Regions from separate parts of the Amycolatopsis ponsaeliensis genome, predicted to be linked through region 2. Evidence: riboswitches for the same ligand, from Rfam matches in the RefSeq annotation. Region 2 holds a riboswitch; the other holds the start of a gene.
What was found. Region 2 has a riboswitch for S-adenosylhomocysteine ahead of metH (methionine synthase). Riboswitches for the same ligand answer to the same signal wherever they lie in the genome.
Positions count from the first base shown of each region.

Region 1: linked by a shared signal. The riboswitch ahead of ahcY (adenosylhomocysteinase) and the one ahead of metH (methionine synthase) in region 2 are both predicted to bind S-adenosylhomocysteine.

Region 1 is NZ_JAPZLD010000052.1:53,572-57,776, reverse strand. It holds gene QQ657_RS46960 (AurF N-oxygenase family protein) at 1-211, shown strand, start outside; gene QQ657_RS46955 (hypothetical protein) at 269-970, shown strand; gene QQ657_RS46950 (GNAT family N-acetyltransferase) at 967-1,449, shown strand; S-adenosyl-L-homocysteine riboswitch at 1,481-1,557, shown strand; gene ahcY (adenosylhomocysteinase) at 1,632-3,092, shown strand; gene QQ657_RS46940 (hypothetical protein) at 3,213-3,368, shown strand; gene QQ657_RS46935 (cation efflux transmembrane domain-containing protein) at 3,400-4,050, opposite strand; gene cmtR (Cd(II)/Pb(II)-sensing metalloregulatory transcriptional regulator CmtR) at 4,047-4,205, opposite strand, start outside.
Region 2 is NZ_JAPZLD010000076.1:28,796-33,000, reverse strand. It holds gene QQ657_RS52920 (GNAT family N-acetyltransferase) at 1-198, shown strand, start outside; gene QQ657_RS52915 (TIGR03619 family F420-dependent LLM class oxidoreductase) at 272-1,132, opposite strand; S-adenosyl-L-homocysteine riboswitch at 1,382-1,460, shown strand; gene metH (methionine synthase) at 1,475-4,205, shown strand, end outside.

The sequences.
Region 1 (4,205 bases), on a different contig from region 2:
CGCGTTCGGCGTCATCGACAGCATGGTCGACCCGCGGATCTACCGCAGCGTCGGGATCGACCCGCGCGAAGGCCGGGCCGCGGCGCTCGCGAACCCGCACTTCCACGAAACCCGCCGCTGGATGGCCGAGAAGATCGTCCCGTTCCTGCGCGAGGCGGGGCTGATCGGCGGCCGGTCCGAGGGCATTTGGCGGCGCGCGCATCTCATCTGAGTCCCTGTCCGCGAAATTCCCTTCCCGCCGGATGTCGGTTTCCGCCACGATTCCCCCGTGACCGAGGGCATCTCGCAGGACTTCCCCGCCGGGCCGCCGCCCGCGCCGCAGACGCAACCGCCGGTGCCGCAGCCCGTGCCACGCCCGCCGCTCGCCCGGCCGCTGGTCGTCGGCCTGCTCGGCGTCGTCGCAGGCGCGGTCCTGGTCGGCGTGCCGTGGCTGGTGCTGAGCCTGTTCGGCGACGAGCCGAGCGGCAGTGCGCTGACCGCGCCGAAGGCACTGGGCGGGCTCAGCCGGGCCCAGGACGCGATCGCGAAGGTCGACTCCGTGCGCGGCAAGGCGACGATCGACCGCATCGACAAGACCGACCGGGAGACGGCGTCCCGGGTCTCGGCGGCCTACGACGGCGCGGGCGCGGTGGTGCAGCAGTACCAGGACGAGGGGCTGTTGCGCTCGTTCCAGCTGGTCGCCGTGCGCGCGCCCTCGCCGGAGCTGTTCGCGCCGTACGAAGACGTCCAGGCCCTCGGCGTGGCCGCGCCGGGCACGGACCTGGTGCGCGTCGGCGCCGTGCAGTGCCTGGTGCACAACGACCCGGCCGCGCCCGGCTCGACCCCGGACCCGGAGCGCTCGTTCGTGCTGAACTGCCAGCGCACCGGACCCGGCCTGACCGTCACGGTGCGGAGCATGGGCACCGAAGGCAACCGCGACCCCCAAGAGCTGGCCGGCATCGTCGAGCAGGCGTGGCGGGAGCTCGCGTGACGACCGTCCGCGCCGCCCGGGCCGACGACGAAGCCGCGCTCGCGAAGCTCGACGAGCGCACCTGGACCTCGCTGGTGTCCCCCGCTCCCCCGCCGCCGCCCGGCACGCCGTTCTTCGACGACGGCACCCGCCCCGAGGACGTCCTCGTCGCCGAACACGACGGCACGGTCGCCGGCTACGTCCGCCTCGACGACGGGTTCCCCATCCCCGCCCACCGGCACGTGCGGGTGATCGGCGGGCTCGCCGTCGACCCGGACCGGCGCCGGCTCGGCATCGCACGGCAGCTCGTCGACGCGGCGGTGGCCGAAGCGCGGCGGCGCGGGGCACGCAAGGTGACGTTGCGGGTGCTCGGTCACAACACCGCCGCCCGCCGGGTCTACGAAGGCTGCGGATTCGTCGTCGAAGGCGTGCTGCGGGCCGAATTCCACGTCGACGGCGCCGACATCGACGACGTTCTCATGGCCCGCACCCTCGCTTGACAGCTTCCCGGCGGCTTTGCCATCCTGGTCGTGGGCCGAGAGGCGCTGCGACGGAACTCTTTCCGCCACGCTCGGCCCGGACCACGACTCCAAGGGCGCCTCCCGCGAGGGAGGTGCTTTTTTGTCGTTCCGTCACGCCTCCCGAGCGGTCCGCAACCAGCAGTCAGGAAAGAGCTCGAGGAATGAGTGACAAACTGCAGACCCGCAATGGTCTCGACTTCGCCGTCGCCGACCTGTCCCTCGCCGAGGCCGGCCGCACCCAGCTGAGGCTGGCCGAGCACGAGATGCCCGGCCTGATGGCGATCCGCCGCGAGTACGCCGCCGCTCAGCCGCTGAAGGGCGCGCGCGTCGCCGGGTCGCTGCACATGACCGTGCAGACCGCCGTGCTCATCGAGACGCTCGTCGCGCTCGGCGCCGAGGTGCGCTGGGTGTCCTGCAACATCTTCTCCACCCAGGACGAGGCCGCCGCCGCGGTCGTCGTCGGGCCGGAGGGCACCGTCGACGCCCCGGCGGGCACGCCGGTGTTCGCGTGGAAGGGCGAAACGCTCGAAGAGTACTGGTGGTGCACCGACCGGCTCTTCGCCTTCTCCGGCGGGCAGGCGCCGAACATGATCCTCGACGACGGCGGCGACGCGACCCTGCTCGTCCACAAGGGAGTCGAGTTCGAAGCCGCGGGCGCGGTCCCGCAGCCGTCCGAAGAGGACCCGGAGGAGTACCGGATCGTCCTCGACACCCTGCGCGCGAGCCTCGCGGCCGACGGCGACCGCTTCACCCGCATGGCCAAGGAAATCCGCGGTGTCACCGAGGAGACGACCAACGGCGTCAAGCGGCTCTACAAGCTCGCCAAGGACGGCGAGCTGCTCTTCCCCGCGATGAACGTCAACGACTCCGTGACGAAGTCCAAGTTCGACAACAAGTACGGCATCCGGCACTCCCTTGTGGACGGACTGAACCGGGCCACCGACGTGATGATCGGCGGCAAGCGCGTCCTCGTCTGCGGCTACGGCGACGTCGGCAAGGGCGCGGTCGAGGCGCTGCGCGGCCAAGGCGCCCGGGTCTCGGTCACCGAGATCGACCCGATCTGCGCGCTGCAGGCGGCGATGGACGGGCTCGACGTGGTGGAGCTGGACGACGTCGTCGAGACGGCCGACATCTTCATCACCACCACCGGCAACTTCGGCATCATCTCAGCCGAGCAGATGAGCCGGATGAAGCACAACGCGATCGTCGCGAACGTCGGGCACTTCGACAACGAAATCGACATGGCCGGGCTGGCGAAGCTGCCGGGGATCACGAAGAACGAGATCAAGCCGCAGGTGCACGAATGGACGTTCCCGGACGGCCACGCGATCATCGTGCTTTCCGAAGGCCGCCTGATGAACCTCGGCAACGCGACCGGCCACCCGTCGTTCGTGATGTCGAACTCGTTCACCAACCAGGCCATCGCGCAGATCGAGCTGTTCGCCAAGCCCGGCGAATACGCCACCGACGTCCACCGGCTGCCGAAGCACCTCGACGAAAAGGTGGCCCGGCTGCACCTGGACGCCCTCGGTGTGAAACTCACCAAGCTCTCGAAGGCGCAGGCGGAGTACATCGGCGTCGACGTCGAAGGTCCGTACAAGCTCGACCACTACCGGTACTGACCCGAGATTGCTCCATTTGACGCAGTTTGCGGCACCGGGAAAGTGGCCATCCTCCCCGTGACAGCGCATCCGCCCGACCGGTACGGCGGACGGGTCCCATGCGAAGGAGTGTGTGTCAAAGTGATCGTTCTCGGTGTAATTCTCCTCATCATCGGGTTCATCGTGGGTATCCCGGTGCTTTACACCATCGGCATCATTCTCGCGGTGGCCGGCGTGGCACTGGCCATCCTCGGTGGCACCGGCCGCCGGGTCGGTGGGCGTGCGCACTGGTACTGATCCACGAACTCGCGAACGGCCTGGTACGGCGTCAGCAGCAATGCTCGCCGCGCCAGGCCGTTCGGCCTTCTTTCACCGCCACGAAGGCGATGGCGAGGGCCACGAGCGGATCGGCCCACCACCAGCCCCAGAGGGCGTTGAGCAGCAACCCCGCCAGCAGGACCGCGGAAAGGTAAGTGCAGAGCAAAGTCTGCCGCGAATCCGCGACCGCGCTGGCGGATCCCAGCTCCCGTCCCGTTCGCCGCTGGGCGGCGGACAGGGCGGGCATCACGACGAGTGAAACCGCCGCGAGGACGACCCCGGTGACCGAGCTTTCCGGTGCCGCCGCGGTGAAGAACGTCCGCACCGACTCCGCCGTCACATAGGCGGCCAGTGCGAAGAACGAAAGCGCGATCAACCGCAGCGCCCGCCGTTCGCGGGCTTCCGGGTCGCGGCCCGAGAACTGCCAGGCGACCGCGGCCGCCGAAGCGACTTCGACGATCGAGTCCAGGCCGAAGCCGATCAGCGCGCCGGATGAGGCTTCGGTGCCGGCCGTCAGCGCGACGGCCGCTTCGACGACGTTGTAAGTAATGGTCGCCGCCACGAGCAGCCGGACCCGGCGCACGAGCAGCGGCCGGCGGTCCGGGGCCACCGTGACAGTGACCGGTGCGCAGCAGCCGTCGGAGCACTCGCCGCTCGTCATGCCGGTTCGCATTCGTCCCGCGGCTCGACCGCCAGCACGACCTGGACGAGTTCGCGCAGCGCGCGGGCCAGGTGCGCGTCGGCGATCTCGTACCGCACCTGACGGCCCTCGTAGCCCGCCACGACGAGCCCGCACCCCCGCAGGCACGAAAGGTG
Region 2 (4,205 bases):
GCCGAGTGCGTCCCGACGGACCGGGACCCCGACCTGTCCCTGGACGTGAGCGACCTGGGTTCGGTGTACCTCGGCGGAACCGCCCCGAGCACGCTGGTCCGGGCGGGTCACATCCGAGCCCACCACCCGGCGGCGCCGCTACTCGCCGACGCGCTGTTCCGCGCCGAGCGGGAGCCGCACTGCCTGCACTGGTTCTGAGCCGTTCGGAGAGCGGGTGACCGGGAGGTCGAGCGTGCGCTCTTCGGCGTCGAGGGCGAGGGAGCCTTCCCGTTCAGAGAGCGGGGGTGACCGCGAGCCCGAGCTTGCCGGCCAGCCGGCCGATCCAAGCTTCGACCTCCTCCGGCGACCGGTCCGGCAACCCGAAGATCGTCTCGGTCACGCCGAGGGAATCCAGGTGTGCCAACCGGTCCGGGTCGGGCCGCTCGCCGAGGGCGCAGATCTGGGGCGCCCCCGAACGTCCCTCGGCGGCCCAGATCTCCTTCAGCAGCGCCACGTGGCCGTCGAGGTCGGAGTCCGCCGGGGTGGTGATCCAGCCGTCCGCGTGGCGGGCTATCCAGCGGAACGTCTTCTCCGTCGGGCCCGCGCCGAGCAGGACCGGGATGTGGGCCTGGATCGGCTTCGGCCACGCCCAGCTCGGCCCGAACGAGACGAACTCCCCGTCGTACGAAGCCTCTTCGGACGTCCACAGTGCATTCATCGCTTCGAGGTACTCGCGCAGGGCCGTGCGGCGGCGGTTGCCCGGGACGCCGTGGTCGGTCAGTTCGTCGACGTTCCAGCCGAAGCCCGTGCCGAGCGTCACGCGGCCGCCGGACAGGTGGTCCAGGCTCGCGATCGTCTTGGCGAGCGTGATCGGGTCGCTCTCCACCGGGAGGGCCACCGCCGTGGACAGCCGGATCCGCGACGTCACCGCCGCCGCCGTCGCCAGCGCCACCCACGGGTCGAGGGTGCGGCTGTAGCGGTCGTCGGGCAGGGACGCGTCACCCGTTCGCGGGTGCGGTGACTCGCGCTTGACCGGGATGTGAGTGTGCTCGGGTACGTAGAAGGTGGCGAACCCGGCAGCTTCCGCCGCGCGCGCCGCGGAAGCCGGGGTGATGCCTCGGTCGCTGGTGAACAGCACGATTCCGTAGTCCACGCGAGGGAGCGTATTAGAACGTGTTTCAGTTTTCAAGGTCGGTCGCGAGTGCGAAAAGTGGCAACACGGACGCGGAGCGTAACATCCGGTCGCGCCGGAGCGATGATCAAAGCGACCGGGGTGGGTACCCGGGAGATGCGGAGGCAGGGTGGACCTGGCAATCCATTGTGGACTCACGGTGTCCCAGCCAGTGGACGCGACGGCCGGGCTGGTTGGCGTGCGTATGCCCGTTTCCAGTACCGTGGACCACAGGTCGAGAGGCGCTGCAACGGACCACCGGGTCCGCCACGCTCGACCGGGATCCATCGAACAAGGGCGCCTCCCGGATGAGGGAGGCTGCCGGTGAACCCGATCACCCCGCGAGAAACCCCCAGCGAGCCCGAAGCCACCGCGCGCCTGCGCGAGCTGCTCGGGCAGCGGGTGGCGGTGCTCGACGGCGCGTGGGGCACCATGCTGCAGGGCGCCGGGCTGACCCCCGCCGACTACCGCGGTGACCGCTTCGGCGAGCACACCCACGACGTCACCGGCGACCCCGACCTGCTGAACCTCACCCGCCCGGACGTCATCCTCGACGTCCACCGCCAGTACCTCGCGGCCGGCGCGGACATCACCACCACGAACACCTTCACCGCCACCAGCATCGGCCAGGCCGACTACGGGCTGCAGGACCACGTCCACGAGATGAACGTCCGCGGCGCGCAGCTGGCCCGGCAGGCCGCCGACGAGCTGGGCGGGAAGTTCGTGGCGGGGTCCATCGGCCCGCTGAACGTCACGCTCAGCCTCTCGCCCAAGGTCGACGACCCGGCGTACCGCGCGGTGACGTTCGAGCAGGTCAAGGCCGCGTACGCGGAGCAGATCGCCGGGCTCGCCGAAGGCGGCGTCGACCTGCTGATGATCGAGACGATCTTCGACACGCTCAACTGCAAGGCGGCCATCGCCGCCGCCCGCGACGTCGCGCCGCACCTGCCGCTGTGGATCTCGGTCACCATCGTCGACCTGAGCGGCCGGACGCTCTCGGGCCAGACCGTCGAGGCGTTCTGGAGCTCGATCGAGCACGCGAAGCCGCTGGTCGTGGGCGTCAACTGCTCGCTGGGCGCCGAGGAGATGCGCCCGCACGTCGAGGAGCTCTCGCGGATCGCCGGCACCTACGTCGCCTGTCACCCGAACGCCGGGCTGCCCAACGCGTTCGGCGGCTACGACCAGACGCCGGACGAGACCGCCGGGCTGATCGGCGGGTTCGCCCGCGAAGGCCTGGTCAACCTGGTCGGCGGCTGCTGCGGCACGAGCCCGGCGCACATCGCGAAGATCGCCGCCGCGGCGAAGGGCGTCGCGCCCCGCGAGGTGCCCGCGCCGCGGACGCACACCCGGTTCAGCGGGCTCGAGCCGTTCGGCATCGGTGCCGACACCGGCTTCGTGATGATCGGCGAGCGCACCAACGTCACCGGCTCCAAGCGGTTCCGGCGGCTCATCGAGTCCGACGACCACCAGGGCGCCGTCGACGTCGCGCTGGAGCAGGTCCGCGGCGGGGCCAACCTGCTGGACGTCAACATGGACGCCGACCTGCTCGAGTCCGAGCAGGCGATGACGACGTTCCTCAACCTCATCGCCACCGAGCCCGAGGTGGCCCGGATCCCGGTGATGGTCGACAGCTCCAAGTGGACCGTGCTCGAAGCCGGCCTGCGCTGCCTGCAGGGCAAGGGCGTCGTCAACTCGATCAGCCTCAAGGAAGGCGAGGAGCCGTTCCTCGCCCAGGCCCGCACCATCCGCAACTACGGCGCCGGCGTCGTCGTGATGGCGTTCGACGAGCAGGGCCAGGCCGACACCGCCGACCGCAAGGTCGAGATCTGCGGCCGCGCGTACGACCTGCTGACGCAGGAGGCCGGGTTCGCGGGCGAGGACATCATCTTCGACCCGAACGTCCTCGCCGTCGCCACCGGCATCGCCGAGCACAACGGCTACGCGAAGGCGTTCATCGACGCGCTGCCCCGGATCAAGGAACGCTGCCCGGGCGTCCACATCAGCGGCGGCATCTCGAACCTGTCGTTCTCCTTCCGCGGCAACGACGTCGTGCGCGAGGCGATGCACTCGGCGTTCCTGTTCCACGCCGTGCAGGTCGGCCTCGACATGGGCATCGTCAACGCCGGCCAGCTCGCGGTCTACCAGGACATCCCGAAGGACCTGCTCGAACTGGTCGAGGACGTGCTCTTCGACCGCCGCGAGGACGCCACCGACCGGCTGGTGAGCTTCGCCGAGAACGTGAAGGGCAGCGGCACCAAACGCGTCGTGGACCTGTCGTGGCGCGAAGGCACCGTGGAGGAGCGGCTCTCGCACGCGCTCGTCCACGGCATCGTCGACTTCATCGAGGAGGACACCGAAGAGGCGCGCCAGGTCAAGGCCCGGCCGCTCGAGGTGATCGAAGGCCCGCTGATGGACGGCATGAAGATCGTCGGCGACCTGTTCGGCTCCGGCAAGATGTTCCTGCCGCAGGTGGTGAAGAGCGCCCGCGTCATGAAGCGCTCGGTCGCCTACCTCGAGCCGTTCATGGAGGCCGAGAAGGAGGAAGCCCGGCTGGCCGGGCGCGCCCAGGTGTCCAGCGGGCAGGGCAAGGTCGTGCTCGCCACGGTCAAGGGCGACGTCCACGACATCGGCAAGAACATCGTCGGCGTGGTGCTCGGCTGCAACAACTACGAGGTGATCGACCTCGGCGTGATGGTGCCGGCGGCGAAGATCCTCGACATCGCCGTCACCGAAGGAGCCGACGCCGTCGGGCTGTCCGGCCTGATCACGCCTTCGCTCGACGAGATGGTCAACGTCGCCACCGAGATGCAGCGCCGCGGCCTCAAGCTGCCGCTGCTGATCGGCGGCGCCACGACGTCCCGCCAGCACACCGCGGTCAAGATCGCGCCCGCCTACGACAACGCGACGGTGCACGTCCTCGACGCGTCGCGGGTGGTCGGCGTGGTGTCCGACCTGCTCGACCCGGACCGGTCGATCGTGCTGGCCGAGAAGAACCGGGCCGACCAGGACGTGCTGCGCGAGCAGCACGCGAACAAGCAGCGCCGCCCGATGCTCA